3 regions of the Paracoccus zhouxuedongae genome follow, and region 3 is predicted to be linked to each of the others. Evidence: riboswitches for the same ligand, from Rfam matches in the RefSeq annotation. Region 3 holds a riboswitch; each other region holds the start of a gene.
The links. Region 3 has a riboswitch for cobalamin ahead of ACEYYA_RS08405 (DUF1636 family protein). Riboswitches for the same ligand answer to the same signal wherever they lie in the genome.

Region 1 (9,771 bases), 140 kb from region 3:
TACAACGGCTTCTGGTTCAGCCCCGAGCGCGAGATGTTGCAGGCGCTGATCGACAAGTCGCAAGAGCATGTGTCCGGTACGGTGCGGCTGAAACTGTATAAAGGCAGCGTGACCTGTGTGGGCCGCTGGTCGGAACACTCGCTGTATTCCGAAAAGCATGTGACGTTCGAGGATGACGCAGGCGCCTATGACCAGAAGGACGCCGCGGGCTTCATCCGCCTGAACGCGCTGCGGCTGAAGCTGATCGCCACGCGGAATGCGCGGGTGAAATGATGGTCGCGCCGGGCGATCTTGCGGCTTTTGCCGCGATTTCGCTGGGCATGGTGCTGACCCCCGGCCCAACATGATCTATCTGGTGTCGCGGTCCATCTGTCAGGGGCCGCGCGCCGGGCTGATCTCGCTGGGTGGGGTCGCGCTTGGCTTTGTGTTTTACATGCTCTGCGCTGCCCTTGGGATCACTGCGATTGCGATGGCGGCGGGCAGCGTTGCGCTGTTCCTGACGCGCCGCCCGCTGTGGGCCGTGGTGCAACGCTGGCTGATGGCCGCGGTTCTGGCCGGGCTGGCGGTGAAAATGCTGACCGAGGCCCGGCGCCAAGCCCCCGAGGAGGCCCGCGAACCCACGCGCCACCACCCGCATCGGTATCGTCACCGTGTCCGACCGCGCCGCCCTTGCATAGGTCAGCCAGAACGGACGGCTGAACGGTCAGTCAGGTCACGCCGCGCTCATCGCGCCCGAAAGGTTCGGGCGCCGTCCGATCCCTAGCACTTATCCCCATGCGAAAGCCCGATTGGCGCAGAACGTCAACCGGACAAGCCGGAACAAGGATCACGCAGTGCTGGGCGCGCCGCGCAGGTGTCGCCACAGGAAGGCCGCGATGAAGCCCGCGGTCAGCAGCAGGATGATGGTCGGCGCCGGGGCGCTGTCGATCCAGAACGACAGCCAGACCCCGCCCAGCATCGCCGCCAGCGTCACCGCCACCGCGACCGCCATCATCGCGGGAAAGCGCCGCGTCAGCAGAAAGGCGATGGCCCCCGGCGCGATCAACAGCCCGATCGCCAGGATCAGCCCCACCGCCTTGAGCGTGGCGACGATCGCCAGCGACAGCGCCACCAGCAGGCCGTAATGCAGCGCCCGCACCGGCAGGCCCATCGCCTGCGCCTGACCTGGGTCAAAGGCGTGCAGCAGCAGGTCGCGCCAGCGCAGCAGCAGCGCCCCGGTCACCCCCGCCCCGATCAGCCCCGCCGTCAACAGGTCCGCCCGGCCAACCCCCAGCATGTTACCGAACAGGATATGATCCAGATGCACGTTGGTCTCGATCTTGGTGTAAAGCACCATGCCCAGCCCGAACATGCCCGAAAACACGATGCCCATCACCGTGTCCTGCTTGACGCGGCTGTTTTCCTTGAGAAAGCCGATGGCCAGCGCGCCAGCCATGGCGGCGGCGAAGGCGCCGACGATCAGCGGCATTTTCAGGATATAGGCAAGCACGACACCGGGCAGCGTCGCGTGGCTTAGCGCGTCGCCCATCAGCGCCCAGCCGCGCAGCACCAGAAAGCACGACAGGATTGCCGTCGGCGGGGCCAGCAGCGCCGCCACCCAAAAGGCGTTCTGCATGAAGGGAAACTGGAACGGCGCCAGAAGCATATCCATCATGCAGCCCCCAGCGTATCGGCGGCGCGACGGCGCGCGGCCAGCAGCCCGTGCTTGGGCGCCCAGACAAAGGCCGCCAGAAACAGCAGCGTTTGCAGGCAGATGATGATCCCGCCCGTCGCGCCGTCAAGGAAATAGCTGATATAGGCCCCGGCGAAGCTGGTGACGCTGCCGATGGCCACCGACAGGGCCAACAGGCGCGGAAAGCGGTCGGTCAGCAGATAGGCCGTCGCCCCCGGCGTGACCACCAGCGCGATCACCAGAAACGCCCCGACCGTTTGCAGCGCCGCCACGCAGGCCGCCGACAACAGCGTGAAGAACAGAAATTTCAGCCGCGCCGGGTTCAGCCCGATCGATCGGGCGTGGGTCTCATCAAAGAACACCGCCATCAGGTCTTTCCATTTCGCCAGCAGCACCGCCAGCGTCACAAAGCCGATGATCGCCAGTTGCACCGTATCGGCGGGCGAGATCGCCAGGATATTGCCCATGATGATCGTCTTGACATCGACCGGCACCGGCGAGACCGAGATCATGAACAGCCCTAGCCCGAAAAACCCGGTAAAGACGATGCCGATGATGCTGTCCTCCTTCAGCCCGGTGCGCTGGTTCAGAAACAGCATCGCCCCCGCCGCCAGCCCGCCCGAGGCAAAGGCCCCCAGCGCGAAGGGCAGCCCCAGCATATAGGCGCCCGCGACGCCCGGCACGATGGCATGGCTCAGCGCGTCGCCGATCAGCGACCAGCCCTTCAGCATCAGATAGGCCGACAGAAAGGCGCAGACCCCGCCGACCAGCGCCGAGACCCACATCGCATTGACCATATAGCCATAGCCGAAGGGTTCCATCAGCGCCGTCATGACCTGTCCCCCGCGCGTCGGGTGCGGTCGTCATAGATGACCACCGGGCGTTCGTCGTCGGTCAGGATGGTGACGCTGCGCGCATCGGCATCGTCATGCAGATCGGCCCCGCCCAGCACGAAATGCCGCAACACGCCGCCAAAGGCCTGTTCCAGGTTCTCGCGCGTGAAGGTCGTGTCGGTCGGGCCGTGGGCCAGCACCGTGCCCTTGACCAGCACCACCCGGTCGCAGAACTCGGGCACCGAACCAAGGTTGTGGGTCGAGACCAGCATCACCCGCCCTTCGTCGCGCAACTCTTGCAGCAGCGCGACGATCGCGGCCTCGGTCTGCACATCGACCCCGGTGAAGGGCTCGTCCAGCAAGATCACCTGACCCTCTTGCGCCAGGGCGCGGGCCAGGAACACGCGCTTGCGCTGCCCGCCGGACAACTCGCCGATCTGGCGATGGCGAAAGGCGGTCATGTTCACCCGCTCCAGCGCGGCGGCGACGGCGGCGCGGTCGGCGGGGCGCGGGATGCGCAGCCAGCCCATGCGGCCATATCGGCCCATCATCACCACATCCTCGACCAGCACGGGAAAGGTCCAGTCGACCTCCTCGGCCTGCGGGACATAGGCCACCAGCCCGTCGCGCAGGGCACTGCGGACATCACGGCCAAGGATGCGGATGTCGCCGGCTGCCAGCGGCAGAAAGCCCATGATCGCCTTGAACAAGGTCGATTTGCCCGACCCGTTGACGCCCACCAGCGCGGTGATCGTGCCGCGCGGGATCGCAAAGGTCGCATCGCGCAGGGCCGTCACGCCATTGCGATAAGCGACGGTGACGCCCTGCGCCGACAGTCCTTCGGCCTTGCGTTGGCTTTGGTTCATTTGGTCGCCCCGGTCAGCCCCTGCGCGACGGTCTCGGTCGTCACCCGCAGCAGGTCCAGATAGGTCGGCACAGGGCCATCCGCCTCGGACAGGCTGTCGACATACAGCATCCCGCCATAGGCCGCCCCGGTCTCGCGCGCGACCTGTCTGGCCGGGTCGTTGTTGACGGTGCTTTCGCAGAACACCACCGGAATGTCGTTGGTGCGAACCGTGTCGATCACCGCACGCACCTGTTGCGGCGTGCCCGTCGCATCGGCGTTGATCGGCCACAGATACGCCTCGCGCAGACCAAGGTCGCGGGCCAGATAGCTGAAGGCGCCCTCGCAACTGACCAGCCAGCGCTTGTCCTCGGGGACGGTGGCGATCATCGCCTGAAGGGGGGCCAGCGTCTCGGTCAGCCGCGCCTTGTAGGCTTGCGCATTGGCAGCGTAATCGGCGGCGTGGCCGGGATCGGCCTGCGACAGCGCGGTGGCGATGTTGTCGACATAGATCTGCGCGCTGACCGGCGACATCCAGGCATGGGGGTTCGGCTTGCCCTCATAGGCGCCTTCGCGGATCGGCATCGGATCGACGCCATCCGACAGCGTGGCTGACGGCACATCGCCCAGATTGGACAGGAACTGCTGGAACCACAGCTCCAGATTCATGCCGTTCCACAGGATCAGGTCGGCGTCCTGCGCGCCGACCAGATCGCCCGGCGTGGGTTCATAGCCGTGGATCTCGGCCCCCGGCTTGGTGATCGACACCACCGTTGCATGGTCACCGGCCACCTGCCGCGCCATGTCGGCCAGCACGGTAAAGGTGGTGACGACCTTCAGCTTGTCCTCGGCCAGGGCGGGGCTGGCGGTCAGGGCGGCGGCAAGGGCTGCAATCAACGGGCGCATCGGGGTCTCCTTCTGGGTTCGGCCCATAATGCGAACGATTCGCAGAAAGTCAAGTTATTGCGAATCGTTCTCATATTGATGGCGATTGCGGCGGGGGCTATGATCCAGCCATGGCCAAGAACCTTGACGATCTGGAAACCGATCTGCGCGCTGACGGGCTGCGCATCACCCGGCAGCGGCTGGCGATCCTGCATGTTCTGCGCGAGGCCCGCGACCACCCCCGCGTCGAGGACATCCTGACCCGCGCCCGCCAGCAGGATGCCAGCGTGTCGCAGGCCACGGTCTATCGCACGCTGGCGGCGCTTGAAAAATCCGGCGCGGTGCTGCGCAACGATTTCGACGGCGCGGGGGCACGCTATGAACTGGCCGACCGTGCCCATCACGACCACCTGATCGACCTCGACACCGGCCGGGTGATCGAGTTCCGGTCCGACAAGATCGAACGCCTTCAGGACGAGATCGCAGCCGAACTGGGCTATGAAATCGAATGGCACCGGTTAGAGCTTTACGCACGAAAGCGCCGCCAGGGATCGCAGGGCGGATAGCTCGCCAGCCACGACGCCGCGCTGTTGCCGCCAACGCGCCATCCCCGCTTGCCTATCAACGCCCGTCTCTGCTAGGCAATCTTCGATGGTGCCCTTCGGGGTGAAAAGGGAATGCGGTGGGGCTTCATGCCGAATCCGCAGCTGTGCCCGCAACTGTAACCGGTAAGCGGACCGCAATTGCCACTTCGGTTGATCCGAGGGAAGGCGCGGCCCCGCGAAGACCCGGAAGCCAGGAGACCTGCCATCTGCGTTGCCCAACCCGCGGCCGGGTTCAGCCAAGGGAGCGGTCTTCCGCCAGCGGTGACACCATGAGTGGATCGAAGGCGGCGTTGTAATGCTCTCAGGACTGACAGTATCAAGCGGTAATCCGGCAGGCTTGTCCTGCCCCACGGCCTTCGCATCCGGCTTTCAACCCCGAGACGCCAAGGACCGCCGCAGATGCAGCTACGCCGCCTTTCCCTTGCTACCTTCCTGCTGGGCGCAACCGCGCTGAGCCAGCCTGCGCTTTCGCAGGACAACCGGACCACACTCGACACGATCGTGATCACGGCTTCGCGCACCGACCTGCCGACGCGCGCGGTCGGCAGCGCCGCAACCGTGGTTGATCGCGATCGTGTCGTGCGCGAGCAGAACCGCCGCGTCACCGATGCGCTGCGCGACGTTCCCGGCGTGCAGGTATCGCAGGATCGTCCGGGTGTCTGGACCTCGATCAGCATTCGCGGGTCGGACAATGATCAGGTTCTGGTCCTTGTCGATGGCGTGCGCGTGGCCGATCCCTCCGCCGCGTCAACTGCGTTCCAGTTCGATCACCTCAGCGCCGCCGATATCGAGCGGATCGAGGTGCTGCGCGGCAACCAGTCGTCGCTTTACGGATCGGACGCCATTGGCGGGGTCATCAATATCATCACCCGCCGCGCCGATACGGATGGCTGGCGGCTCAGCGCGGATGCCGAGGTCGGCCCGCACAGATCGAAGCGCGGCAACGCCACCCTGATGTGGAAACACGGCGCGATGGACGCCCGGCTGACGGCCTACAGCACGCATTACGACGGGCCGCCGATCAAGATCGCCTCGAACGTGGACAGTCCCTATCGAGGCAACGGCATCAGCGCGGTCCTGGGTTGGCAGATCGCGCCCGCAACCCGGCTGGAGTTTTCGGGCATGACCAGTGATACTTGGTCGGCCTATGACAGCCGCCCCGGTGGCAAGCTTGACACGGTGGACAAGGATGAATGGCGCGCGGGCCTGCGCCTGACGCATGAAACCGCCGATGGCCGATGGCGGCATGCGCTGCACGCGGGCCGCTATTCGGCGGTGCGCAGCTATCACACCGGCCATTCGCGGGCGTCGGTCGGCGACGTCTATGACGGCCTGATGACCAGCCTTGGCTATGACGTGACATGGAAGCCGAACGATACCTGGTCAGTGGTCGGCGGTCTGGCGCGCGAGACGGAAAAGACCCGGCAGGCGACCAATTTCAGCGGCGACTTCATCGCGTCCAACCGCACGACCGCCGCTTTTGCCGAAATCGCCTATACGCCGGACGACCGCAACACCGTGACGCTGGCCTTGCGCCGGGATGACAACGACCGGTTCGGTTCGTTCGAGACCTGGCGCGTCACCGGCGCGCATCTGCTGAGCTATGGCCAGACCGACATCAAGCTGCGCGCCAGTGCCGGGACAGGTGCCAAGTCGCCCAGCCTTTATCAGCTTTTCGATCCCACCTATGGCAACCCCAACCTGACGGCACAGGAAAGCCGCGGCTTTGACCTTGGCGCGGATGTCTATCTGCCCTGGGGCGAGCTCAACGCGACGCTGTTTCGCAACCAGGTCAGCAACAAGATCGCGTGGGGGGATCGGCCCGGCGGGACCAAGGGCTATTACAACCTTGGGGCAACGCTGGAACGCGGGCTGGAACTTGGCCTGTCGGCGGAGCTGGCGCCGAACTGGACACTTGCGGCCAGCCATACCTATCTGCTGTCGCAAAACGATCTGACCGGCGCCTGGCGCGGGATGCCCAAGCACACCGGCACCTTCAGCGTCACCTATGCCGCCGATCCCTGGTCGGTCACCGGGCGCTTGCGCTATGCCAGCGGCAACGATGCGGCCACGGTCAGCGGCTGGGGCAAGCATGTCTCCGGCTACGGCGTGGTGGACCTGTTCGCCAGCCACAAGCTGAGCGAGCGCACCGAACTTTATGGCCGTATCGAGAACGTCTTCGACCGCAGATATGAGACCTATTCCGGTTATCGCACGCCCGAGCGCAGCCCTTATGCCGGCATCCGCATCGGGCTGGAGGGGAAATGATGCTGAAACATGAGCAGACCTTGAACGACGATGGCCGCGCCACCGAAGATCGCTGGCCGGCGCCCCTGGATCAGCAGTGGCTGAACGACTTTCTGACCGACATGTTCGACAATCACTGGCAGGGTCTGTGCTTCGGCCCGATCATCGAGGGTGCGGCCTATGAACTGCGTCCACCGGGAAAACCCGAGCGGATCAGCCTCAACGACGGGTATCTGACGGTGTTCTACGGGCTGAACGGGCATTTCCACCTGTGTATCGGCCGCAATGAAGGCGCGCTGCGCCAGGGCGGCGAGGCGTTGGTCGCCCAACGTCGCCCCGGCAAGGCCGAGTTCTTCCGCAGCCTTGATCCCGAAGGCCACCCGCGCAGCTGGGGCTTTCGGATGGAGAACGGCAAGGGCGAACCGGCGCTGAGCCTGTTTTTCCCCAACCCCTTCATCACCCCCGACGACCGGCTGGCCGAGACGCCCGACTGGGACCGGCTGGCGACATGGGATCATGTGCGCAGCACCTATATCGGTCTGGATGACGGCGGGCCCGACCGGCTAAGCAAGGGCTATCGCACATGACACCGGCAGCGCGCCTTGTGGCGTCGATCTGGCTGGCGTGGTCTGGTCCGGCACTCGCCGGGCCAGAGGACTTCCCGCGTATCGCCTCGACGTCTCTTTGCGGCGATCTCTGGGCCTTGTCGCTGGCCGACCGCAACCAGATCGTCAGCCTGTCCAAGGACGCGACCGGGCCTTGGTCGGCGCTGGCCGATCAGGCGCGCGGCCTGCCGCAAAACCGCGGCAGCGTCGAGGAATTGCTGGTGGCCCAGCCGGATCTGGTGGTGACAAGCCACGGAACGCCGACCCAGATGCGCCGTGTGCTGGACCAGTTTGGCATCACCGAGATGGCGCTTGAAATGGTCAGCGACCTTCCCTCGCTGGCGGCCAAGGCACCCACGATCGGCGCGGGCTTTGGCCAGGCCGCGCGCGGCGAGGCCATGGCGGCGGCATTCACCGCGCGACTGGCCGAACTCGCCCCGCCCGCCGGCAGCCACCGGCCGCTGGTGATCTATTACCGCCCCGACGGTGGCGGCGCCGGGGCCGGAACCATCGTGGACGCGGTGATGACGGCGGCAGGATATGATAATCTGCAAGCAAGGACCGGCCCGCCCGGCTGGGGCGGCGTGCCGCTGGAACAGGTCGTCATGTCCCCACCCGAGGGGTATGTGCTGTCCTATTTCGACAATCAGCAGCTATCCGTGCGCCGGACGCTGGGTCGCAACCCGGTGCTGGCCCGTGCCAGTGCCGCTGGCGAGGCTCTGACCGTGCCGGGCGAATACTGGCCTTGCGATCACCCGGTCGTGGCCGAGGCGGCTTCGATCCTGGCCGCCGGGCGGCCGATGTTCGCGGAGGGCACGCGATGATGGCCGCCGACATGCGCGCCGGGCTGCGCCGCGATCTGACAATCCCGCTGTCGGCGGCTCTGGCCGTGCTATGCAGCGCGCTTCTTCTTTGGTCGCTGACGGTGGGTTATGTCGACATTTCCGCCGGTCAGGCGCTTGCCGGGCTGCTGGGGCGCGCCGATCCGCAGGTCGTGACCATCGTGCAGGAATTGCGCCTGCCGCGCGCCGCGCTGGCGCTGATCATCGGCGGGTCGCTGGGGCTGTCGGGTGCCGCCTTGCAGGGTCTTTTCCTGAACCCGCTGGCCGAGCCGGGGGTGATCGGGGTCAGTTCCGCCGCCGCGCTTGGGGCGGTCATCACGATCTATACCGGCTGGGCGGCGGTGCTGCCGTGGGCGCTGCCCGCAGGCGGGTTAGGCGGCGCGATGGCCGCGACGCTGATCTTGTGGCTGCTGGCCGCGCGCGGCGCCGAGCGTCTGACACTGCTGCTGGTCGGTGTGGCGATCGGCGGACTGTCGGTTTCGCTGATCTCGCTGACGATGAACCTGTCGCCAAACCCTTGGGCCATCAGCGAAATTGCCTTTTGGCTGATGGGTTCGCTGAAAGACAGAACGCTGGACGACCTGGGTCTGGCGGCGCCTTTCATCGCCACCGGCTCGCTGCTGCTGGCCCTGTCGGGGCGCGGGCTTGAGGCGCTGACGCTGGGCGAGGACGCGGCCCGGTCGCTGGGTGTATCCCTGAACCGGGTTCGCGCGCAGATCGTCATCGGGGTCAGCCTCTGTGTCGGCGCGGGCGTGGCCGTTGCAGGGTCGGTCGGTTTCGTCGGGCTGGTGGTGCCGCATCTTTTGCGCCCACTGGTCGGCCACGCGCCTGCCCGGCTACTGATGCCCGCGGCGCTTGGGGGCGCGGCGCTGCTGTTGGCGGCCGACATCCTGGTGCGGTTGATCGCCATCGGACCAGAGTTGCAGCTTGGCATCGTCACCTCGCTGATCGGCACGCCGTTCTTTTTCTTGCTGATTTTCCGGCTGAGGGACCAGACATGGTGAACGGGCTGACGCTGGAAGACGTCTGTGTCGACCTGCATCGCAAGCGGGTGATCGACAAGGTCAGCCTGACGATCCAACCGGGGCAGATGATGGCGCTGGTCGGGCCGAACGGGGCTGGCAAGTCCACGCTGTTGCGCGCGGCCCTGGGGTTGATCGGGCTGGCGGGCGGGGCGGTTCGGCTGGACGGTCGCCCGCTAGCCCAGTTCGACACGCAGGAACGCGCCCGCCGCGTCG
Region 2 (9,771 bases), on a different contig from region 3:
TGCTGTCCGGCCCCATCAGCGTGACCAGCATCGCCGCGACGAAATCGGGCTGTTTCGCCAAAACGGCTTCCAGCGTCGGAAACTCTTTCGTCAGGGTCTCGACCTTGGCATTGGCGTTTGCGACCTCGGGCAGGACATCGTTCGGCCAGAAGGCGGTGGCCCCCATCCGGTCCTCAAGCCCCAGAAGATACATGATCTCTGCGCTGTTCTGCCCCAGCGCGACCGCGTTCTTCGGTGCGCCTTGAAAGGTGACGGTCTGGCCGCAGTTCGTGATCTCAAGCGGGTAGATGGTGGGGTCGGCCTGCGCCATGGTGGCGATCAGGCTGATCGTGGCGGCGGCAAGCGGGCGGTGAAAGGTCATGATGCAGGCTCGTGCTGGTCGAATCCTGGCTGGGATAGCACGGCGGAAAATATTTGACTAGTTTAGTTGGTTATTGGTCGGATGCAGCATTCGGCACCGCGCCAAAGGGCGGTTCACGGGCTTCGCCCCGTAACCGTCTGATCGCCGGGTCCGCCAGGGCGGCGGACCGGGATCGCTGATCGCAATCTAGCCCGCAGGCTTTTCGGCCACCATGATGAAGCGGTCGTAAACCCGCGTGCGCAGCGCGTTGCGCAGTCCGTTCGTGCGGCGCTGCGCGCGGGCGATGGGTGTGTGGGGCAGCACCCTGACCCCGGCAAATCCCGCCGCCTCCAGCATCGGCGCCAGCCGCGCGGCGCTCAGCCCGTCGCCAAAGGGAAGGCGCTGCATGATCGTGGCATGCGCCTCGCCTGTCGCGCCGTCGTAATGGGGATCGGGCGAGTAACGGTCCCACAGGGTCAGCAGCCACGCCGCCCACCGACCCGAAGGCTTGGGGCGCGACCAGTCGCCATCATAGATCAGCAACCGCCCGCCTGGCCGCAGGATGCGGAACCAGTCTGCAAAGGCGGCGGCGGGATCGACCAGCGTCCAGACCAGATGCCGGCACAGGATCGCGTCGTAACGGGCATCCGGCTCCATCGTCTGTCCTGCATCGGCATGCAGAAACCGCAGCCGGGCCTTGCCCGCATGTTTGGCGCGGGCGACGGTCAGCATGGCTTCGGAAAAATCCAGCGCCGTCACCTCGTGGCCAAGATCGTGGACAAGGCGCGTGACCTCACCTGTGCCGCAGGCAAGTTCCAGCACATGCGCCGGCGGCGCGGGCAGATGCGCGCGCATCGGCTGTGACCAGGCTGCGGCCTCGGCACCCGGCGCGATCCGGTGGCCGAATGCAAGGTCAAAGGTTTCCGCCCGGCGCGACCAGTAGTCGCGGATATCCTCGACCAGATCGCGGTTCGCGTTCACGGCTTTTGCCCAAGGATCGCGTCGAACCGCTGCTTCGCCCGCGCCGGCACGTTGGCCGGGATCTCGGCCTCCGCATCCTCGCCCACGTCGATCACCATGACCATGCCCATCGCATAATGGGGCGAGCATTTGATCCCGTAGCGGCCAGGGACGGTCAGCGTCACCTCGAACTCCTCGTTGATCTTCGACTTCCACGCCTCCGCGCCGTCCGGGATCATGCCGTCGATGGTGGCGGCGTTGTGGCCGGACTGGGTCGGCAGGAAGCGCACCGTATCGCCGGGCGCGATGGTCAGGTGCTGCGGCTCATAGATCATCGGGCCTTCGTCATTGCGGTTCAGCATCTTGACCTCATGGGTCTCGGCCTGCGCCAGGGTGGCGCTCAGCATCAGGATCAGTGCGGCGAGTTTCATGATTGCTCCGTCAGGCAGTGAAAACGATGGATGGTGGCGCCGTCATGCGCGTCGATCAGGGGACGCGCGCCGACGCGAAAGATCTCGGCCATTCGCGGGCCGGTCAGCACAGTCGCGGGCGGGCCGCAGGCGACAAGGCGGCCCGCCGCCATGATCGCCAGCCGGTCGCAGCCCATCGCCTGATTGAGATCGTGCAGCGCGACCGCGACCGTGACCGGCAGTTGCAGGACCAGCCGCAGCACCGACAGCTGATGATGAATGTCCAGGTGATTGGTCGGCTCGTCCATCAGAAGCAGCCGGGGCTGCTGCGCAAGGGCGCGGGCGATATGGGTGCGCTGCCGCTCGCCCCCCGACAGGGTGGCCCAGTGCTGGCGCGCAAGATGGGTGATGCCAAGGGTCTGCATCGCACGATCGACGATGGCGTCGTCATCGGCACCGCGTGGCGACAGCGCCGATTGCCAGGGGGTGCGGCCCAGTTCGACGGCGTCGCGGACGGTCAGCGCCTCGGCAGTGTCGGCGTGCTGTTCGACAAGCGCCACGCGCTGCGCCACCTCACGCCGGGTCAGGCGGGGCAGGGGGGTGTCGTCCAGCCGCACCTCGCCCCCGGCACGCGGCAACAGGCCCGCGATCAGCCGCAGCAGCGTGGACTTGCCGGATCCGTTCGGGCCGACGATGCCCAGCGTCTCGCCCGGCGCGATGTCCAGATCGACATCGGTGACGATGGCCCGCCCGCCCGCTTTCCACGACAGACCGCGTGCCGCGACCCTCATGCCCGGCCCCGCCGGGTGATCAGGATCATCGCAAAGGCGGGCGCGCCGACCAGCGCGGTGACGACCCCGATGGGCACCACCTGCCCAGGGATCAACAAGCGCGAGGCAAGGTCGGCGGCGATCAGGAACACCGCCCCTGCCAGCGCCGTCGCCGGGATCAGCGCCCCGTGGCGCACGCCCACGACGAAGCGCATCGCATGGGGCACCACCAGTCCGACAAAGCCGATCGAGCCGACAAGGCTGACCATCACCGCCGTCATCACCGTGACCGCGCCGATCAGCACGATCTGCACCCGCCGCACGTCGATCCCCAGCGAGGCAGCGGCCCCCGCGCCAAAGGCAAAGGCGTCCATGGCGCGCGTGAACCACAGGCAGACCATCAGCCCCGCCGCGGCCGCCGGTACCGCCAGTGCGACATCGGGCCAGCGCACGCCCGACAGATTGCCCAGCAGCCAGAACATGATGCCCCGCGCCTGTTCGGCATTGGCCGACTTGGCGATGAAGAACGAGGTCAGCGCGTTGAACAGCTGCGAGCCTGCAATCCCGGCCAGCACCAGCTGCGCCGAACCGCCGCCCGCCGCCCGCGCCAGTGCCGCGACCAACAGAAAGGCCAGCGCGGCCCCGACAAAGGCGCCGCCCGAAATGCCGATGGCCCCGGCGCCGACGCCCATGATCGTGACCGCGACGGCCCCGGTCGAGGCCCCGGCCGACACGCCCAGCAGATAGGGATCGGCCAGCGCATTGCGCACCAGCGCCTGCAACACCGCCCCCGACAGTGCCAGCCCCGCGCCACACGCGGCCGCGACCAGCGTGCGCGGCAGCCGATAGAACCAGATGATACCCGCGTCGATGGGGTCGACGACATGGCCCGCCCCCCACAGGTTGTTGGCCAGGACCGCTGCCACCGTCCCCGGCGGCAGCGGCGTTTCGCCGATCACGACGCCCGCCAGAACGGCCAGGGCCAGCACGGCCAGCCCCGCCGCGACCTTCCACAGGCGCGCGTGGATGGGCGAAACAGGCAGAGCCGTCACTTCAGGTCGAACCCGGCCAGCGCCTCGGCCAGCGTTTCCAGCGCGGCGATGTTGCGGATCGAGGGATCCATCGAATGCCCGTCCAGCACCACGATGCGGTCATTCTTCACCGCGTCCATCTGGCTGGCGACCGGATCGGACTTGAGAAAGGCCAGCTTTTGTTCAACGTCGTCGGCCTCGAACCGGCGGCGGTCCATGCGGGCCACCACGATCACCGAGGGGTTGGCGCGGGCGATCGTCTCCCAGCTGACGGTCGGCCATTCCTCGTCGCTTTCGACGACGTTCTTCAGCCCCAGCTGCTCCATCATCCAGCCGGGCGGGCCTTTGCGACCAGCGACATAGGGATCCACGTCCATCTCGGCGGACGAGAACCAGAACACCGCGGATGCGTCCTTCAGCTCCAGCGCGCGGGCCTTGTCGACGGCTGCCTGCTGGCGTGCCTGAAGCTCTGTGACCAGCGCCGTGCCGCGATCCTCGACATCGAAGATCTGCGCCAGCTCGGTCACGCCCTGATAGATGCCCTCGGTCGAGAACATCGCCGTGCGCGTGCCGTCCGCGCCCTTGGAATTGTCCTTGCCGGCGCAGTCGGCGGGCAGGATGTAGGTCGGGATGCCCAGATCGCGGAACTGTTCGCGCGTGGCGACGATGCCCTGCGGGCCGATATGCCATTCATATTGAATCGCGACGATGCCCGGCCGCTTGGTGACCACGCTTTCAAAGCTGGGGTCGTTGTCGGCCAGCCGCTCGACGCCCGCGTTCAGCGTCTCGAACTCGGGCAGGACGCTGGTGAACCAGACCGAGGTGCCCTTCACCTTGTCGCCAAGGCCCAGCGAATACAGGATTTCGGTCGCAGCCTGACCCACGGTGACGGCGCTGTCGGGCGCCTTGTCGAAGGTCACGTCCACGCCGCAATTGGGCAAGGTCAGCGGGTAATCGGTGGCAAAGGCCGGCAGCGCGGCGGTGGTGAAAAGCGTCAGCAGGATGGGTCTGATCATCGTCTGTCTCCGGTCATGAAAGGGGAACCGGACACGGGACGGAAGGCCGCAACCCCGCACAGCCCGCCGCACAGGGCAGCCCGGAAAGGACAGAATTGACGGAACCGGGCCGCGTCGCGACCGCTGGCAAAGGACATCTTGCACCTTCCCGGACACCCCGCCCGGTTTGTTGAAACTCCTGCGTCGGCAGGTCTCCTGACTTGCGGATCGTCGAGCTGGGCAGCCTTCCCGCGGATTGTGACCGCAGTGGCATGATCGCCCACCCCTCACCGCCTACAGTTGCGGGGGCAGTTCCGGTTCGCCATGGCCCGAAGGACAAGGCGGCGGATTCCCTTTCAATTCCTTACGGAAACCGACGGGAATAAGCGTTAACGGGTGTTCGGCCCGGGGGCAAGCGGATAAGTGGGGCGTGGGTAATCGGCAGGTCATGGCCGCCAATCGCGCGCGTCGGGTCGGCGCGGATGCGCTGGATTGAGCCGCCAACCTGTTGCAGCGCATTGGGCCGCCGGGGCCGTCGCGGGGCTGCGCATCAATGCGGCGGCAGGGAGTAGTGCCGGGACCGGTGTTTGAGGCAGAGGCGTTTCGAGATTTCTGACCCTGTTGGGGTCAAATGTGAGCGGATGTGTGTCGGGGTCGGCTACTGGACCAGCAGCCAGAACAACATCGATCCCTATGCCCATACGAACCTGATCGGCCTGGGCCACGGCGAGGCGGACACCAACTTCAAGATCTTCTGGGGTGGCTCGGTCCCCCAGCCGCCTATCGATCTTGGCGCGAACTTCCCCTGCAACACCTCCGGCGTCGACGTCTACGATCTGTCCCTGTTCGCGCCGCCCGGGGCGGGGATCGTGCATTACGAGGTCGCACGCCTGAACACAGGTCATGTCGCCACCGGCACCCTGTCCGGCCCGCCCGGCATCGCTCTGCCGGGCCAGACCACTCTGCTGAGCTATCAATACGCCTGGCGCAGCAACCACACGACTGCCGCCAGCGTCGCATGGGACATCATGTCGGACTATGTCGAGACGGATTTCTGAGTGGGTTGCTGGGTTGTAAACGGGCCGTTTACGAAAATCGACGTCCTGCAAATATCCGTGGCAGAGCCTGCAAATATCCGTGGCGAGCCACACCCATCAGAGCTTCCTTTCGGACTTAGCTCCGGTCGAATTGTGAAGCACACACATGCGGCACTCACAGTCGCTGCGGCGTGGACTTCACAAATCTAGTGTTTTCAGGCCGTTAGAAAAATTTGGCTCCGGCGGTAGGGTTCGAACCTACGACCAATTGATTAACAGTCAACTGCTCTACCGCTGAGCTACGCCGGAACATGGGGGGCGTATAGCAAGGGGTTTGGGGGGCGTCCAGAGGGGTTTCGTGACTTTTTTGAAATATTCGGACCGCCGTCAAAGGGGTGCGCCGGGTGGTCTGGCGGGGGCGTTTGATGGGCGGGGTTCAGGGCTGACATGGGGGCGGATGGGGCAGGGATGGTTGCTGGCGATCCGGCTGCCTGCGGGTTTGGGGCGGTGGCCCTGGCGGCGGATGGCTGGTGCCACTCCGGCCCGCGTTGGCGGTGCAGGGATGGCCGGTGTGACGCGGTGCGGGTGGCTGTGCAGCGGGACGCGGAACCGGGTGTGGTGGCCGCCTGGGGCCGTTCGGCGATCCCAGGCGCGGGCTAGTCACCGAATGGAAAGGGGGCCGCGATTGCGGCCCCCGGCTGTTTTTGGTCGCCTACATCGCGTCGGCGGCGTTCTTCATCAGGAAGTCGGTCACCATCTGGCGCTGGTCGTCGTCCAGACCCGCACGTTCAAACATCGACGGCAGGATGCCCTTCCACTGCTGCTGGGTAAACCCGGCCGGGTCGCGCGGGCCGTGGCAGACGGTGCAGCGTTCATAGAACATGCGCTCGCCCGGCTCCATATGGGCGTAAAGCTCTTGCACCAGATCATAGATCCGATCCAGGCCCAGTTGGTCGCCGTCGATCTCGGCCAGCGGCTCGCCGGCGATGATCTGCGGCGGCTCATAGGCCAGGTTCGGGCCTTCGGGATCGGTGCATTTGCGCATCGACACCAGACAGGTGTTCGCCGTCGTCGCCGCACTCAGCCCCGAGGACGCCTGGGTCGAAGTGACAAAGTTCACCAGACCCGAGTTGCAGCGCCCCTTGCTGTCCAGTTGCGGCCAGCCGCCTTCATAGATCGACACCACCCCCGGCATGATGTCGTCGCTGACCACCGCGCCCGCGATCACCGTGCCGCGGTCGTTGTAAAGTTCGACCAGATCGCCATCGGCAATGCCGCGCGCCTCGGCGTCCTGGCGGTTGATGCGCACCGGCTCGCGGCCCTGAACCATGTAAAGCTCGCGCAGCCGTTCGCTGTTGCCCATCTGGCTGTGCAGGCGGAACCAGGGGTGGGGGCTGACGACGTGAAGCTGACCCTCGGCGGCATTGCCCAGATATTCGTGGGGTTCCTGCCAGACCGGCATACCGGGGCAATCGTCGATGTTCAGTGCGGCGATCTGATTGCAGAACATCTCGATCTTGCCGGATTCGGTATGCAGGTGGTTGGCCTCGGGGTCGGTATAGAAATCGCCGTGCCGCACCCATTTGCGGGCCTCGGGCGGGGCCTTTTGCCAGGCGTAGCCGCGCTCCCAGAACTCGTCGAAGGGCACGTCCTGGGCGGCGCCGGTCTTTTCATAGGCAAAGCGCAGAATGTCCATGTATTCGGGGAATTGCTCGCCCTCAAGGAAGGCCGTCTGCACGCCCAGATAATCCGCCAGTTCGGCGAAGATGTCGAAATCCGATTTGGCATCGCCCACCGGCTCGATCACCTTTTTCATCGCATAGATGCGGTCGTTGGAATAGGTGCCGCCCACCGACATGTCGTCGCGTTCCAGCGTCGAGGTTGCGGCGAACACGATGTCGGCCCAGCGGGTCGCGGCGGTCCACCAGACGTCCTGGCTGATGATCGTCTCGACCCCTTCCAGCGCCTTGATCAGCCGGTTGGTATCCTGCTGGTGCGACATGAAGTTGTTGCCGGCGTTGTAGATCATGCGGATCGCCGGATAGGTTCGCTCGATGCCGTTATAGGTAAAGGTCTTGCCGGGGTTTTCCAGCATTTCGGTGATGCGCGAGGCCGGGCAGATGTCCTTGACCAGGTTCTTGCCCTGGCTCAGGCCCGCCGGCGTGCCCTTGCCTGATTGCGGCATCCCGCCATTGCCATAGTGCCAGGAAAAGCCCACGCCCTCGCCGGGTTTGCCGATCTTGCCGATCAGCGCGGCAAAGTTGATGATCGCCCAATGCGTCATCTCGCCGTGATGGGCGCGTTGCAGCGACCAGGCCCCGGCGATTTCGGTGCGCGAGGTCGCCATCAGCTCGGCCAGTTCACGGATCTTGTCGGCGGGAATGCCGGTGATCGCGGCGGCCCAGTCGGGCGTCTTGGGGGTGCCGTCATCGCCTTTGACATAGGCGATCCATTTGTCGGACCCGACGGTGTATTTCGCCAGATAGGCATCGTCCTGCAGGCCCTTGTCCAGCACATGATGGGCCATGGCCAGGAACAGCGCGACATCGGTATTGGGCACGATCCGCACCCATTCGGCATCCAGATAGATGTCAGAGGCGGTCTTTTGCGGGTTGATGCTGATGAACTTGCAGCCGTTGTCGCGGATCTGCTCCCACGGGCCATACATGCCGTGATCGGCCACGGTATATTCGATGCGGTTGTTCTTGATCGGGTCGCAGCCGACCAGCACGAACACCTCGGTGTTGTCGCGGATCACCTCCCAGGCGGTCTGGGCGGAATAGACCTCCATATCGCCGATGACGCGCGGCAGGCTGATCTGGCTGGCACCGGCCGACCAGTCGCCCTGGGTGATGGTGCAGCCGCCGATCAGGTTGAACAGGCGGCCTTGCAGCACGTTGGGGCGCATCAGGCCGGCGTGGCTCCAGCCGCCATAGGACGAACTGAAGATGGCGTTGTTGCCATGTTCGGCGGCGGTATCGACGATGGCCTTGGCCGCCAGCTTGTAGGCGGTATCCCAGTCGACCTGGACGAACGGCTCCTTGCCGCGCAGCTCGGGCTTGGTGTCGCCGGTCTGCCAGCCCTCCAGATAGGATTTGCGCACCATCGGCCCGGCGATGCGGGTCTTGTCATAGACGCGATCCTGCACCCCATACATCAGCATTTCGGTTGGGCGCTGATCCAGTTCCATCATCGCGTTGATGTTGACCAGACGGCCGTCGCGCACCACGGCCTCGAACGGGCCATAATGGCTGGCGCTGAAGATGCGGCCCGAAAAGCTGTTGGGGTCGATCGCGGCCAGGGCGGTGCCGCGCATCAGCGTGCCCAGGCTGACGGCGGTCAGCCCGCCTTGCAGAAAGGCGCGGCGGGTGGGGGATGCAAAGGTCATCGGGATCTCCTGTCTTTGGTGTTGCGGCCAGTCTGTGCTGCCTGCGGCATCTGGCGCGTTGATTTGTCCCAACTTCTGCTGTTCGATCCTGTAAAAGGATGTAAAAGACCGCCATGACCAAGGCCCATCTGCTGATCGTCGAGGATGACCGGGTGACGCGGATGCGGCTGGCCGCCTATCTGCGCCAGCAGGGCCACCGCGTGACCGAAGTCAGCGACGCCACCGCGATGGAGGCGGTGATCGCCGACGACCCGCCCGAGCTTTTGCTGGTCGACATCAATCTGGATGGCAAGGACGGGCTGACGATCACCCGCGAACAGCGCGCCAATTCGCGGGTGGGGATCATCCTGCTGACCTCGCGCAGCGATCAGGTCGACAAGATCGTCGGGCTGGAAATGGGGGCGGATGATTACGTCACCAAGCCCTTTGACCCGCGCGAACTGGCGGCGCGGGTCAAGAATCTGCTGGCGCGGATTGCCGATATCGGTCAGGCCCCGGCGGGTCCGGCGCCAGTCGACATGATCGGGCCGTGGCGGTTCGACAGGATCCGCCGCAGGCTGGTGTCACCGGTTCAGGTCGTGACCCTGACCGGGCAGGAATACGACGTGCTGGCGGTGCTGGCCGATCATCCGGGGCTGACCTTGGGGCGCGACCGCATCGCGCAGGCGATCGGGCGCGAGGGGCAGCGTGCGGCGGGGCGGGTGATCGACGTGGTGATCGGGCGGCTGCGGCGCAAGCTGGGCGATGATCCGGTTGCGCCGGGGCTGATCCTGACGATCCATGGCGCGGGCTATCGGCTGGTTTCCGACCCCTCATCGGGCAGCGCGATGCCCTGACCCC
Region 3 (9,771 bases):
CCTCGACCCCCAGGCTGGCGGCGGTCTCGTCGCCCAGGCTCATGGCGTTCAGGCGCGCGGCCTGCATCCACAGCCACAGCGCGCAGGGGATCAGCACGGCCAGCGGCCAGATGAGATGCGCCCACTGCGCCATGGCGAGGCCGCCCAGCATCCAGAACACAACGGTATGGGTCGCGCGCGGATCGCCCAGAAAGATCAGGATGTTGGCGCAGGCCATGATGACGAAGCTGACGGCGACACCGGCCAGAACCAGCCGGTCGGCGCTGCTGGCACCGGCCAGCCGCGCCACCGACAGCACCAGCCCGGTCGCCAGAAGCGCGCCGACAAAGGCCATCAGCGGCACCGTCAGCAGGCCCAGGAACAGGCCGGTATGCAACAGCGCCGTGATCGCCCCAAGCGCCCCGCCAGAGGAGATGCCCAGCAGATGCGGATCGGCCAGCGGGTTGCGTGTCACCGCTTGCAGCGCGGCCCCCACCAGCCCCAGGCCGGCCCCGACAAGCGCCGCAAGGATGGCGCGGGGAAAGCGGATTTCCCAGACGATATTGGCGCGCCCCGGCCCCCAGTCGGCGGTGACAAGGCCGGGGCTGATGCGGTCCAGCACGATCCCCCAGACGGTGCCGGGCGGGATCGCCACCGACCCGACCGAGACCGCCAGCACGATGGATGCGGCCACCGCCGCCACCGCCAGCAGCAGCAGGGCGGTGGTGCCATGCCGACCTGTGGCAGGGGTGCGGCTCATGCCTCAGCGCCCCTGAAAGGCGGCGACCAGCTTTTCGACGGCGGCGATGTTGCGCGGCCCCGGCGTCGCCTCGACATATTCCAGCACCACGAAGCGGTCGTTCCTGACCGCGTCGATGCCCGCAAGGGCCGGGGTCTGCTTCATGAAGGCGATCTTCTGTTCCGCGGTCACATCGCCATAGTTCACGATCACCACCACCTCGGGGTTGCGCTCGATCACCGGCTCCCACCCGATTGCGGCCCAGCTCTTGGGCAGGTCGTCCATGATGTTGCGCCCGCCCGCGGCCTCGATCAGCGCGGTCGGCATCGCATAGGCCCCGGCGGTGAACGGCCCCTTTTCGCCGCTGTCATACACAAAGACGCGCGGCGCGACGCTGGGATCAAGCCCGGCGGTCAGATCGGCCAGATGCGCCTGCCACCCGGCGACAAGGGTGTTGGCGCGGTCCTCGACCCCGAAGATCCGGCCAAGGTTCAGGATGTCGTCATAAAGATCGGCCATGCTGGATCGCGCCTTGGGGCCGATATGGATGCAGCTTTCGGTCAGCTCATAGGTCTGGATGCCCAAGGGGGCCAGCGTCTCGGGCGTGACCTCTCCGCCGACGCGCATCCCGTAATTCCATCCGGCAAAGAAGAAGTCCGGCTCGGCACCGGCCAGCACCTCTTTCGTGGGGTATTTGGCCGACAGTTCGGGCAGTTCGTCGATGCCCGCGCGCATGTCATCATCCAGCGTCTTCCAGCCCGAAATGCCGGTATAGCCGACCATCCGGTCACGCAGGCCCAGCACCAGCATCATCTCGGTCAGGTTGACATCGTTCGACACCGCGCGGGTCGGGGGCGCGGCAAAAATCACGTCGCGGTTGCAGCTTTTGACCGTGACGGGATGGGCCAAGGCGGGCAAGGTCGACAGGCACAGCGCGGCAAGCGACAGGCGGATCATGGGGATGTCCTTTCGGGATCGTTCACAGATGAAAGCTGAAACGCGGCACCGGGGTGCTGCGGTCGATCAGGGCGCGCACGTCAAAGGCCTGTGCCAGGGTCGCCTCAGTCAGGGCGGTGGCGGGCGGGCCGTCGGCCAGCACCCGGCCCTGATGCAACAGCAGCACCCGGTCGGCGAAATCGGCGGCCAGCGACAGGTCATGCAGGCTGGCGATCACGGTCAGCCCCAATCCCTTCAGCAGCGCGAGCAATTCAAGCTGGTGGCGGATGTCCAGGTGGTTGGTCGGCTCGTCCAGCACGATCACCTGCGGCTGTTGCGCCAGGGCGCGGGCGACCATCACCCGCTGCCGCTCCCCTCCCGACAGGGTGGTCAGTGGGCGGTCGGCGATCGCGGTCAGCGCCAGACGGTGCAGCGCAGCCTCGATGATCGCGCCATCCCCAGCCCCGGTCGCCGACAGGGCCGCCGCCCAGCCGCGACGATGCGGCAATCGGCCAAGCGCGACGATCTGCCGGGCGGTCAGCGCCTGGTCCGAGGGCTGTTCCTGCAACACCGCGGCGATCTGGCGGGCCGCCTCGGTGGCGGGGATGCGCCAGATGTCGCGGCCCATCAGCCGCACCGTGCCCCGCCGCGGCGGCTGGTGGCGATACAGCAACCGCAACAGCGAGGTCTTGCCCGCGCCATTCGCGCCGCAGATCGCCATGATCTGCCCCGCCGGAACCGTGAAATTGATGTCGGTCAGCAGCATAGGCCCGCCACGCGGCCCCCATGCGACATCCTGAAGCTGAACCACATTCATTGCAGCGGAGCCCGCCCGGTCACGATGATGGCCGAGGGGATGCGCGACAGCCGCTGTGTCGCCGCGCACGTATCCGGCCCGCCCGCATCGGCCCCGCACAGGGCGATCAGATCGTCGATGCTGTCGGCGGGGTCGACATTGCCGAACAGCCAGTTTGCCTTGGCCGTGGCCCGCCAGGCGACAAGGCAGGGGCCGCAGCGGCAGCCTGCGCAGCCGGTCAGGCTGGCGGTGCCCGACACCTCGAAATCGTCGCCCATGCCGCTGGCCGCGACCGCATCGCGCAGCCGCTCCAGCAGCAGAAGGCCCGGCGCGCAGGTCGCGCCCTGCACGGTGCAGGCAGTGCAAAGGATCGTCCGATGCGGTGCCGATCGGGCCACGTCAGGGGCGGGGCGCGCCGACGGCGGCCGTTGGGTGTGGTTCATCACAGGCTCCTTCCGGGGCACCCCGCCCGGCACGGTTGATTGCGATGATGGCAGGTCTCCTGACTCGCGGGTCTGGGCTTGCCCCGCCTTCCCATGCCCGCGGTGGCGGGGCACAGTGGCTGTCGGGGGTCGCTCGCCGCTTACAGTTGCGGGGGCAGTCACGGGATTGGCCTGATCGCGCAGCGCCGCACCGTATTCCCTTTTCACCCGGTCGCGCATCGCCCGACCGGGAACCATCGCCGCCAGACTTGCCCGCCGCTCTGGCCCCGTCAAGCGCAAATGGCGCCGCCGGCCAGACCGTCGCGTGGCTGCCACACCCGGTGCCGCCTGGGCCGCGGGCAGTCATTTCGGCGTTGCAGCGCCGGTCTGTGGCCGTTACCCGATCAAATCACTAAGGATTCGCAGCTCACTGTCCGCCACGCCATCCTTCAACCCATACGAACATGAGGGATTGCAATGAGGATCAGACTTCTACCCCTGGCCGGGGTGTCGGTGCTTGCGCTGTGCAGCGCAGCAATGGCACAGGGCCTTGCGCCGCGCAGCATCACGCTGGACCCGATCACGCTGATCGCCGAGGGCACCGAAAACATCAAGGCGACGGGCGGCGCGATTGTCGACCGCGAGGATCTTGAGGCGCAGCAACCCGCCGACACGTCCGAGCTGTTCGCGCGTGAATCCTCGGTCACCGTGTCGGGTGGCGCGGGGCCATCGAAGCGCATCCATGTGTTCGGGATCGAACAGTCCAAGCTGGCGGTCAGCGTCGATGGCGTGCCGCAGGGGCCGACCAGTTGGCACCACACCGGATCGAACATCATCGACCCCGCCTTCCTGCGCGCGGTCGAGGTCGAGGCCGGGGCCGCCGCCGCCGATGCGGGCTTTGCGGCGGGCGCGGGTGCCGTGCGCTATGAAACCCTGGGCGCGCGCGATCTGCTGACCGATGGCCGCACCAGCGGCGGGCGGGTGGCGCTGTCCTATGGCAGCAACGGGCGCGGACTGTCGGGGTCGCTGGCCAGCTATGGCGTGCGCGGCGCGCTGGATTGGTTCGTGATGCTGCACGGTCAGGACGGGCGGAACTACAAGGCTGGCGACGGACGCGAGATGTTCGGCTCGGCCCCGGCGGCACGTGGCGGGCTGGTCAAGCTGGGCTTTGAATCCGAACCCGGCCGGCTGGAATTGTCCTATGAAAAGGCCCGCGATCAGGCCGATCGCCTGATCAAGATGAACATGGACCTGGACCGCGACCCGGAGGTGTTTCCGCTGCGGTCCGACCGCGAGACACTCAGCCTGACCTATCGCGCCACGGCGCCGGGGGCGGTCTGGGATCCGATGGTGCGGCTTTACCACAGCCGCAACGATTACTGGCGGCCGAACTATTCGCTGGGCGATCTGGCGGGTGGCAAGGGGCGGATCAATGGCGACATGATCCTGCAACGCGACACGTTCGGCGGCGTCGTGCAGAACACGTTCACGCTGGACCAAGGCAGCGTGACGGCGGGCGTGGACTTTGCCCATAATGACTATCACCTTGACAATTATGGCGATCATTCCGCCGCCCAGCCGCGCATCCGCAACTTTTCGACGCTTCAGGCCGGGGCCTTCGTGCAGGGGCGCTTCGCCTTTGACAACGGTTTCGACCTGTCCACCGGGCTGCGCTATGACCACCACCGCTTCACCGACTGGAACAACGCCCGCTTCACCGACAGCGGCGCATCGGGCAATGCCACGCTGTCCTATCGCTTCAGCGACGCGGTCGAGGTGTTCGCCGGCGCCTCGCGCAGCTGGATGGGCTTTGACAGCGGCGAATACGGGATGCTTCACGCCCGCAACGCCGCGTTCCGCACCGATCCCGGCTATCGCCCGGCGACCGGCACGACCTACAAACTGGGGGTGAACGCCAGTGGCGAGGGCTGGACGGCGGGGGCCACCCTGTTCGACATCCGGCTGAGCGGGCTGGCGCTTTACAACTCTGAAAGCGGCTTGCTGGAAAATGACAAGCAGGGCCGCAGCCAGGGGGTGACGCTGACCGGCGCGTGGCAGCGCGACAACACCCGGATCGGCGCGACGCTGACCCATGCCAAGGTGACCTATGACGGCGCCTTCAGCCTGCCGCAGGGCGGGTCGTTCATGCCGACCGGCGATCTGGCGACGCTGTATGTCGACCATCAGATGCCCGACCGCAACCTGACGCTGGGGGCCAGCCTGGAATGGGCGGGCAAGCTGTCGGAACCCGCGATGACCGCTGCGGGCTTCCGCGATCATGGCAGCTATACGGTGGTGAATGCCTATGCTGCCTGGACGCCGCCGCAACTGAAGGGCGCGACGCTGCGGCTGGGGGTCGATAACCTGCTGGACGCGACCTATTACGAACGCGGCAGCTATGTCGAACGGTCGCGTGGCACGCGCGACATCCAGCCGCAACTGGCGCCCGGTCGCACGGTGACGCTGGGGCTGAGCATGAACTTCTGACGCATCGGTCGGGGCGGGTGGACGCCCGCCCCGATCAGCCTAAAGATGATGGAGGATCAAGGGCCGCCCGCCATGTTCCGCCACGGTGATCGGCGTGTCATACAGCGCCGACAGCGCCGGGCCGGTCAGCACCGCCTGCGGGCTGCCTTGGGCGGTGACGGCACCGGCCTTCATGGTGACGATGTGATCGGCCCAACCGGCGGCAAAGTTCAGGTCGTGGAGCACGATCAGCACCGACCGCCCGTCATCGCGCAGCCGCCCCAGATGCGCCATCAGCGCGCGGGAATGTGCCAGGTCCAGATTGTTCAGCGGCTCGTCCAGGATCAGCCAGGGGGTATCCTGCGCCGCCGCCATCGCCAGCCAGGCCCGCTGCGCCTGCCCGCCCGACAGCGTGTCGACGAACCGCCCCGCCAGCGGCGTCAGATCGAAATCCGACAGTGCCCGCGCCACCGCCGCGTGATCCGCCGCGCCGGGGCGGCCCGCACAATGCGGCCAGCGGCCAAAGGCCACCAGTTCCCGCACCCGCAAGCGCGAGGCCAGCATGGGGTGTTGCCCCAGAAACGTCATCTGCCGCGCCAGCACAGGGCCGGGGGTGGCGGCCACGTCCAGCCCGTCAACGCTGACGCGACCGGGGGGCGGCGCCTCGATCCGGGCGATCAGCCGCGCCAGCGTCGATTTGCCCGCGCCATTCGGGCCGATCAGCGCCGTGATCCGGCCCGCGGGCAGGGTCAGGTCGGTCGGCGCCAGGATCGGCGTTCCGTGGACGGCGTAAGACAGGCCGGAAATCTGGATCATCGGATCTTGCCCCGCATCAGAAGGATCAGGAACAGCAGGCCGCCCGCGAACTCGATCACCACGCTCAGCGTGGCGCGCAGGCCAAGGGCGCGTTCAAACAGCAATTGGCCGCCGATCAGCACCAGCCCGGCGATCAGCGCGGTGGCGATCAGCAGGCGCCGATGCGGCGCACCGGGCAACAGCGCATGGGCCAGGGCGGCGACGATCAGCCCGAAAAAGGCGACCGGCCCGACCAGGGCGGTGGCCACCGCCGTCATCGCCGCGACCAGAGCCAGCGTCACCAGCACCATCGCGCGATGCCCCAGCCCCAGGGCGATCGCGCGTTCGCGCCCAAGCGCCAGCACGTCCAGACGCGGCCCCAGCCAGATGGCCACCGCCATCGCGGGCAGGGCCACCATCGCCGCCCAGATCATCATCTCACCCGAGGGGCGGCTGAAATTGGCGAAAGTGACCGATTGCACGACGGCCTGCGCGTTCGGGTCCATCACCCGCATGATCAGGCTTGCCCCGGCGCGGAACAGGATGCCCAGGATCACCCCCGACAGGATCGTGCGGCCCATGTCGCGCGCGCCGCCGCGCCCCAGAAGGGTGCCAAACAGCGCCACGGCAAGGCCCGACATCAGCGCCACCTCGGTCAGGAACTTGGCGCCGGTGGGCCAGGTGACAAAGCCGGTGACCCCCAGGCTGGCCAGTCCCACCGCCTGCACCAGCAGATAAAGCGCGTCAAAACCCATGATCGAGGGCGTCAGGATGCGGTTCTGCGCGACGGTCTGAAACAGCACCGTCGCCATCCCGACCGACGCGGCGACCAGCGCGAGCGCCGCCAGCTTGTCCAGGCGCAGCGACAGGATGAAGGCGACATTGCCGGAAAGGCCCTGAAACAGCCACAGGCCGCTGATCACGGCCAGCGCCGCCGCCATCAGCCACAGCGGATCACCGCGCATCCCGATCCCCCCGCCACAAAAGCCATAGAAAGGCCAGCGCGCCGATGACGCCCAGAATGGTGCCCGCCGGGATCTCATAGGGGTGGATCACCAGCCGCCCGATCAGATCGCAGGCCAGCACCAGGATCGCGCCCCCCATCGCCACCACCGGCAGCGAGCCGCGCAGATTGTCGCCCATCACCCGCGCCACCAGATTGGGCACGATCAGCCCGACAAAGGGCACCATGCCGACCGTTACCACCACCATCGCGGTGACAAGCGCCACCACCGTCAGCCCCAGCCGCAGCACCGCCTGGGGGTTCAGGCCCAGACTGGCGGCGGCCTCGGGGCCAAGGCCAAGGATGGCAAAGCGGTCGGCGGCCAGCCACGCCAGCGCCACCGCCGCGCCCGCGATCCACAGCAGTTCATAGCGCCCCGCGATAACGCCCGAGAACTCGCCCGACATCAGCCACAGGGCGATGTACTGGATCAGGTCGGCTTCCCACGCGACAAAGGTGACGCCGGCACCGATGACGCCCGACAGGATCAGCCCGGCCAGCGGCACCAGGAACACCTCACGCGCGGGAAGGCGGCGGATCAGCGCGGCAAACAACGCCGCCCCCGCAAGCGCGGCCAAGGCGGCGACGGCCATCTTGACCCAGATCGGCGCGGCCGGGGCGATCAGGGTGACGGCCAACAGCCCCGCCGATGCGGCCTCGGGCGTGCCGGTGGTGGCGGGTTCGACGAAACGGTTGCGCACGATCTGCTGCATCACCACCCCGGCCACGGCCAGCGCCGCCCCGGTCAGGATCGCCGCCGCCGTGCGCGGGATGCGCGACACCATCATCAACAGGCCAGCGCCCGGCCCGTCCTCGGCCAGCCGCGCCGCGCCGGTCAGCAGGCTGGCCAGCGCCAGCGCCGCCAGAACGGCCAGCGCCGCCAGCCAAAGCCGATGGTGCCGCGCCAAGGCTTAGCCCTTCAGACCGGCGATCATTTCGGCCAGGTTGCCCATCAGCGACTGATAGCCGCCACCCGCGATATACAGGTTCGCCGGGTTCAGATAGATCACCTGACCGGCCTTGGCGGCCTTGGTCCCGGCAACCAGCGGGTTATCCAGCGTCTGCTTGGCAGAGGCCCCCTCGGCGCCGACGGCGGCACCGCGATCCACGACGATCAGCCAGTCGGGGTTGGCCTCGGCGATGAACTCGAACGAGATCGCATCGCCATGGGTTTCGGGCTTCAGGTTCGGATAGGCCTCGGGCAGGCCGATGGTGTCATGCAGCCAGCCAAAGCGCGACCCGCGACCATAGGCCGACAGCTTCGGGCCGTTGGTCAGCACGATCAGCGCGGTGCCCTTGTCCTTGGCGGCGGCCTGCGCCTCGGCGATCCGCGCGTCCAGCGCGGTGGCCAGTTCGGCGGCGGCATCGGCCTTGTCGAACAGCGCGCCATAGGCCGCCAGCCGGGCCTTGGCATCGCCCACGACATCGGCGGACACCGTCATGTCGATGGTCGGCGCAACCTTGGACACCGCATCGAACTGTGCCGCCGACCGGCCACCCAGCACGATCAGATCGGGGTTCAGGCCCGACAGCGCCTCAAGATCCGGCTCGAACAGCGTGCCGATGGTGGTGGGCGCGGGGGTCAGGTAATCCACATACAGCTTGTCGGGCAGACCGGCGGCAGGCACGCCAAGCGCGGCCAGCGTATCGGCGGCTGCGACGTCAAAGACGGCGACGGTTTTCGGCGTCGCCTCGACGGTCACCGGGCCGCGCGCGGTGTCGATGGTGACCGGATCGGCCAGGGCGGCGCCGGCGGTCAGGCAGAATGCGGCAAGCAGGGGGGTGATGCGGGTCATGTCAGCTCCTGTTCAGCGGGGAATGCGTGGCTGGGAAACTGGCTGCGCGCGGCGTTTCTAGGCCGTTGCGCCGTGAATGGCCAGACCAAGGCTGACAAAAATACATTGGATTGGGCCGCGAGATCTGACCGTGGCCGCTGTGACGCACGGGCGTCCTGCGGCGGATCGTCGGGGCGTGAATTTCGCCCGTTGCGCGCGGCGGCGGTTCGGGGGCGTCGTCGAGGGCTTTCGCCTGATGTATCGGGCCACCACGCCTGCCCATCTCGGCCACATGGGCGGATCGTGCAACCGGCATGGCGAGGTGTCGCCACCACGCCCCTGGCGGCGGGCGTCATGGCCGGGATCGCCGGCCATGATCTGCGCAGGTTGGTGATCAGGCCGCCCGTTCGGGCACATCCAGGCCCAGCCATTCCCTGTAGAAAGCGTCGATATCCGGTTCGAAATCGTGGATCACCGGATACCACGGGGTCGGCGCCTCAACATCCAGCAGGTCGCCGGATTTCGGGCAGTAATACTCGCGCAGCACCTGCCAGTCGGTCGAGGGCGCCATCAGCCGGGGATAAAGTTCCTCCATCGCTTCGGCGGTTTCGCGCACCCGCATGACGGCATGCAGCTTCCAGTTCTCGCGCCAGCCGCAGAACTCGTGACCGGCCTGCGATTTGATGACCCATTTCTTGTCGGCCCTGCGCTGCACGATGTATAGCTTTGGCCCCAGCGGCAGGATGATCCGGTCATCCCACGGCACCTGTTCTTGCAGGATTTCCAGGTATTTGACGAACCGGTCGCCATCCTTGGGGGTCGACAGCATCGTGTGCAGCGTGTCGCGGTCGATCTTGCCC

Region 1: linked by a shared signal. The riboswitch ahead of ACEYYA_RS07765 (TonB-dependent receptor plug domain-containing protein) and the one ahead of ACEYYA_RS08405 (DUF1636 family protein) in region 3 are both predicted to bind cobalamin.
Region 2: linked by a shared signal. The riboswitch ahead of ACEYYA_RS14865 (ABC transporter substrate-binding protein) and the one ahead of ACEYYA_RS08405 (DUF1636 family protein) in region 3 are both predicted to bind cobalamin.

The regions. Positions count from the first base shown of each region.
Region 1 covers NZ_JBHFHM010000005.1:89,058-98,828, forward strand. Annotated here, with positions in the region: gene ACEYYA_RS07730 (argininosuccinate synthase) at 1-273, shown strand, start outside; gene ACEYYA_RS07735 (LysE family translocator) at 344-763, shown strand; gene ACEYYA_RS07740 (metal ABC transporter permease) at 827-1,654, opposite strand; gene ACEYYA_RS07745 (metal ABC transporter permease) at 1,651-2,505, opposite strand; gene ACEYYA_RS07750 (manganese/iron ABC transporter ATP-binding protein) at 2,502-3,371, opposite strand; gene ACEYYA_RS07755 (metal ABC transporter substrate-binding protein) at 3,368-4,255, opposite strand; gene ACEYYA_RS07760 (Fur family transcriptional regulator) at 4,366-4,800, shown strand; cobalamin riboswitch at 4,870-5,060, shown strand; gene ACEYYA_RS07765 (TonB-dependent receptor plug domain-containing protein) at 5,239-7,107, shown strand; gene ACEYYA_RS07770 (DUF7676 family protein) at 7,104-7,673, shown strand; gene ACEYYA_RS07775 (ABC transporter substrate-binding protein) at 7,670-8,515, shown strand; gene ACEYYA_RS07780 (FecCD family ABC transporter permease) at 8,512-9,537, shown strand; gene ACEYYA_RS07785 (ABC transporter ATP-binding protein) at 9,531-9,771, shown strand, end outside.
Region 2 covers NZ_JBHFHM010000020.1:18,001-27,771, reverse strand. Annotated here, with positions in the region: gene ACEYYA_RS14890 (ABC transporter substrate-binding protein) at 1-361, opposite strand, end outside; gene ACEYYA_RS14885 (class I SAM-dependent methyltransferase) at 548-1,321, opposite strand; gene ACEYYA_RS14880 (pseudoazurin) at 1,318-1,731, opposite strand; gene ACEYYA_RS14875 (ABC transporter ATP-binding protein) at 1,728-2,501, opposite strand; gene ACEYYA_RS14870 (FecCD family ABC transporter permease) at 2,498-3,523, opposite strand; gene ACEYYA_RS14865 (ABC transporter substrate-binding protein) at 3,529-4,527, opposite strand; cobalamin riboswitch at 4,696-4,899, opposite strand; gene ACEYYA_RS14860 (hypothetical protein) at 5,148-5,564, shown strand; tRNA gene ACEYYA_RS14855 (tRNA-Asn) at 5,778-5,852, opposite strand; gene ACEYYA_RS14850 (molybdopterin-dependent oxidoreductase) at 6,256-8,931, opposite strand; gene ACEYYA_RS14845 (response regulator) at 9,045-9,767, shown strand; gene ACEYYA_RS14840 (ATP-binding protein) at 9,722-9,771, opposite strand, start outside.
Region 3 covers NZ_JBHFHM010000005.1:232,895-242,665, forward strand. Annotated here, with positions in the region: gene ACEYYA_RS08390 (FecCD family ABC transporter permease) at 1-739, opposite strand, end outside; gene ACEYYA_RS08395 (ABC transporter substrate-binding protein) at 743-1,675, opposite strand; gene ACEYYA_RS08400 (ABC transporter ATP-binding protein) at 1,698-2,420, opposite strand; gene ACEYYA_RS08405 (DUF1636 family protein) at 2,468-2,893, opposite strand; cobalamin riboswitch at 2,926-3,146, opposite strand; gene ACEYYA_RS08410 (TonB-dependent receptor domain-containing protein) at 3,350-5,359, shown strand; gene ACEYYA_RS08415 (ATP-binding cassette domain-containing protein) at 5,399-6,154, opposite strand; gene ACEYYA_RS08420 (iron chelate uptake ABC transporter family permease subunit) at 6,151-7,098, opposite strand; gene ACEYYA_RS08425 (ABC transporter permease) at 7,088-8,044, opposite strand; gene ACEYYA_RS08430 (siderophore ABC transporter substrate-binding protein) at 8,048-8,932, opposite strand; gene ACEYYA_RS08435 (acetone carboxylase subunit gamma) at 9,306-9,771, opposite strand, start outside.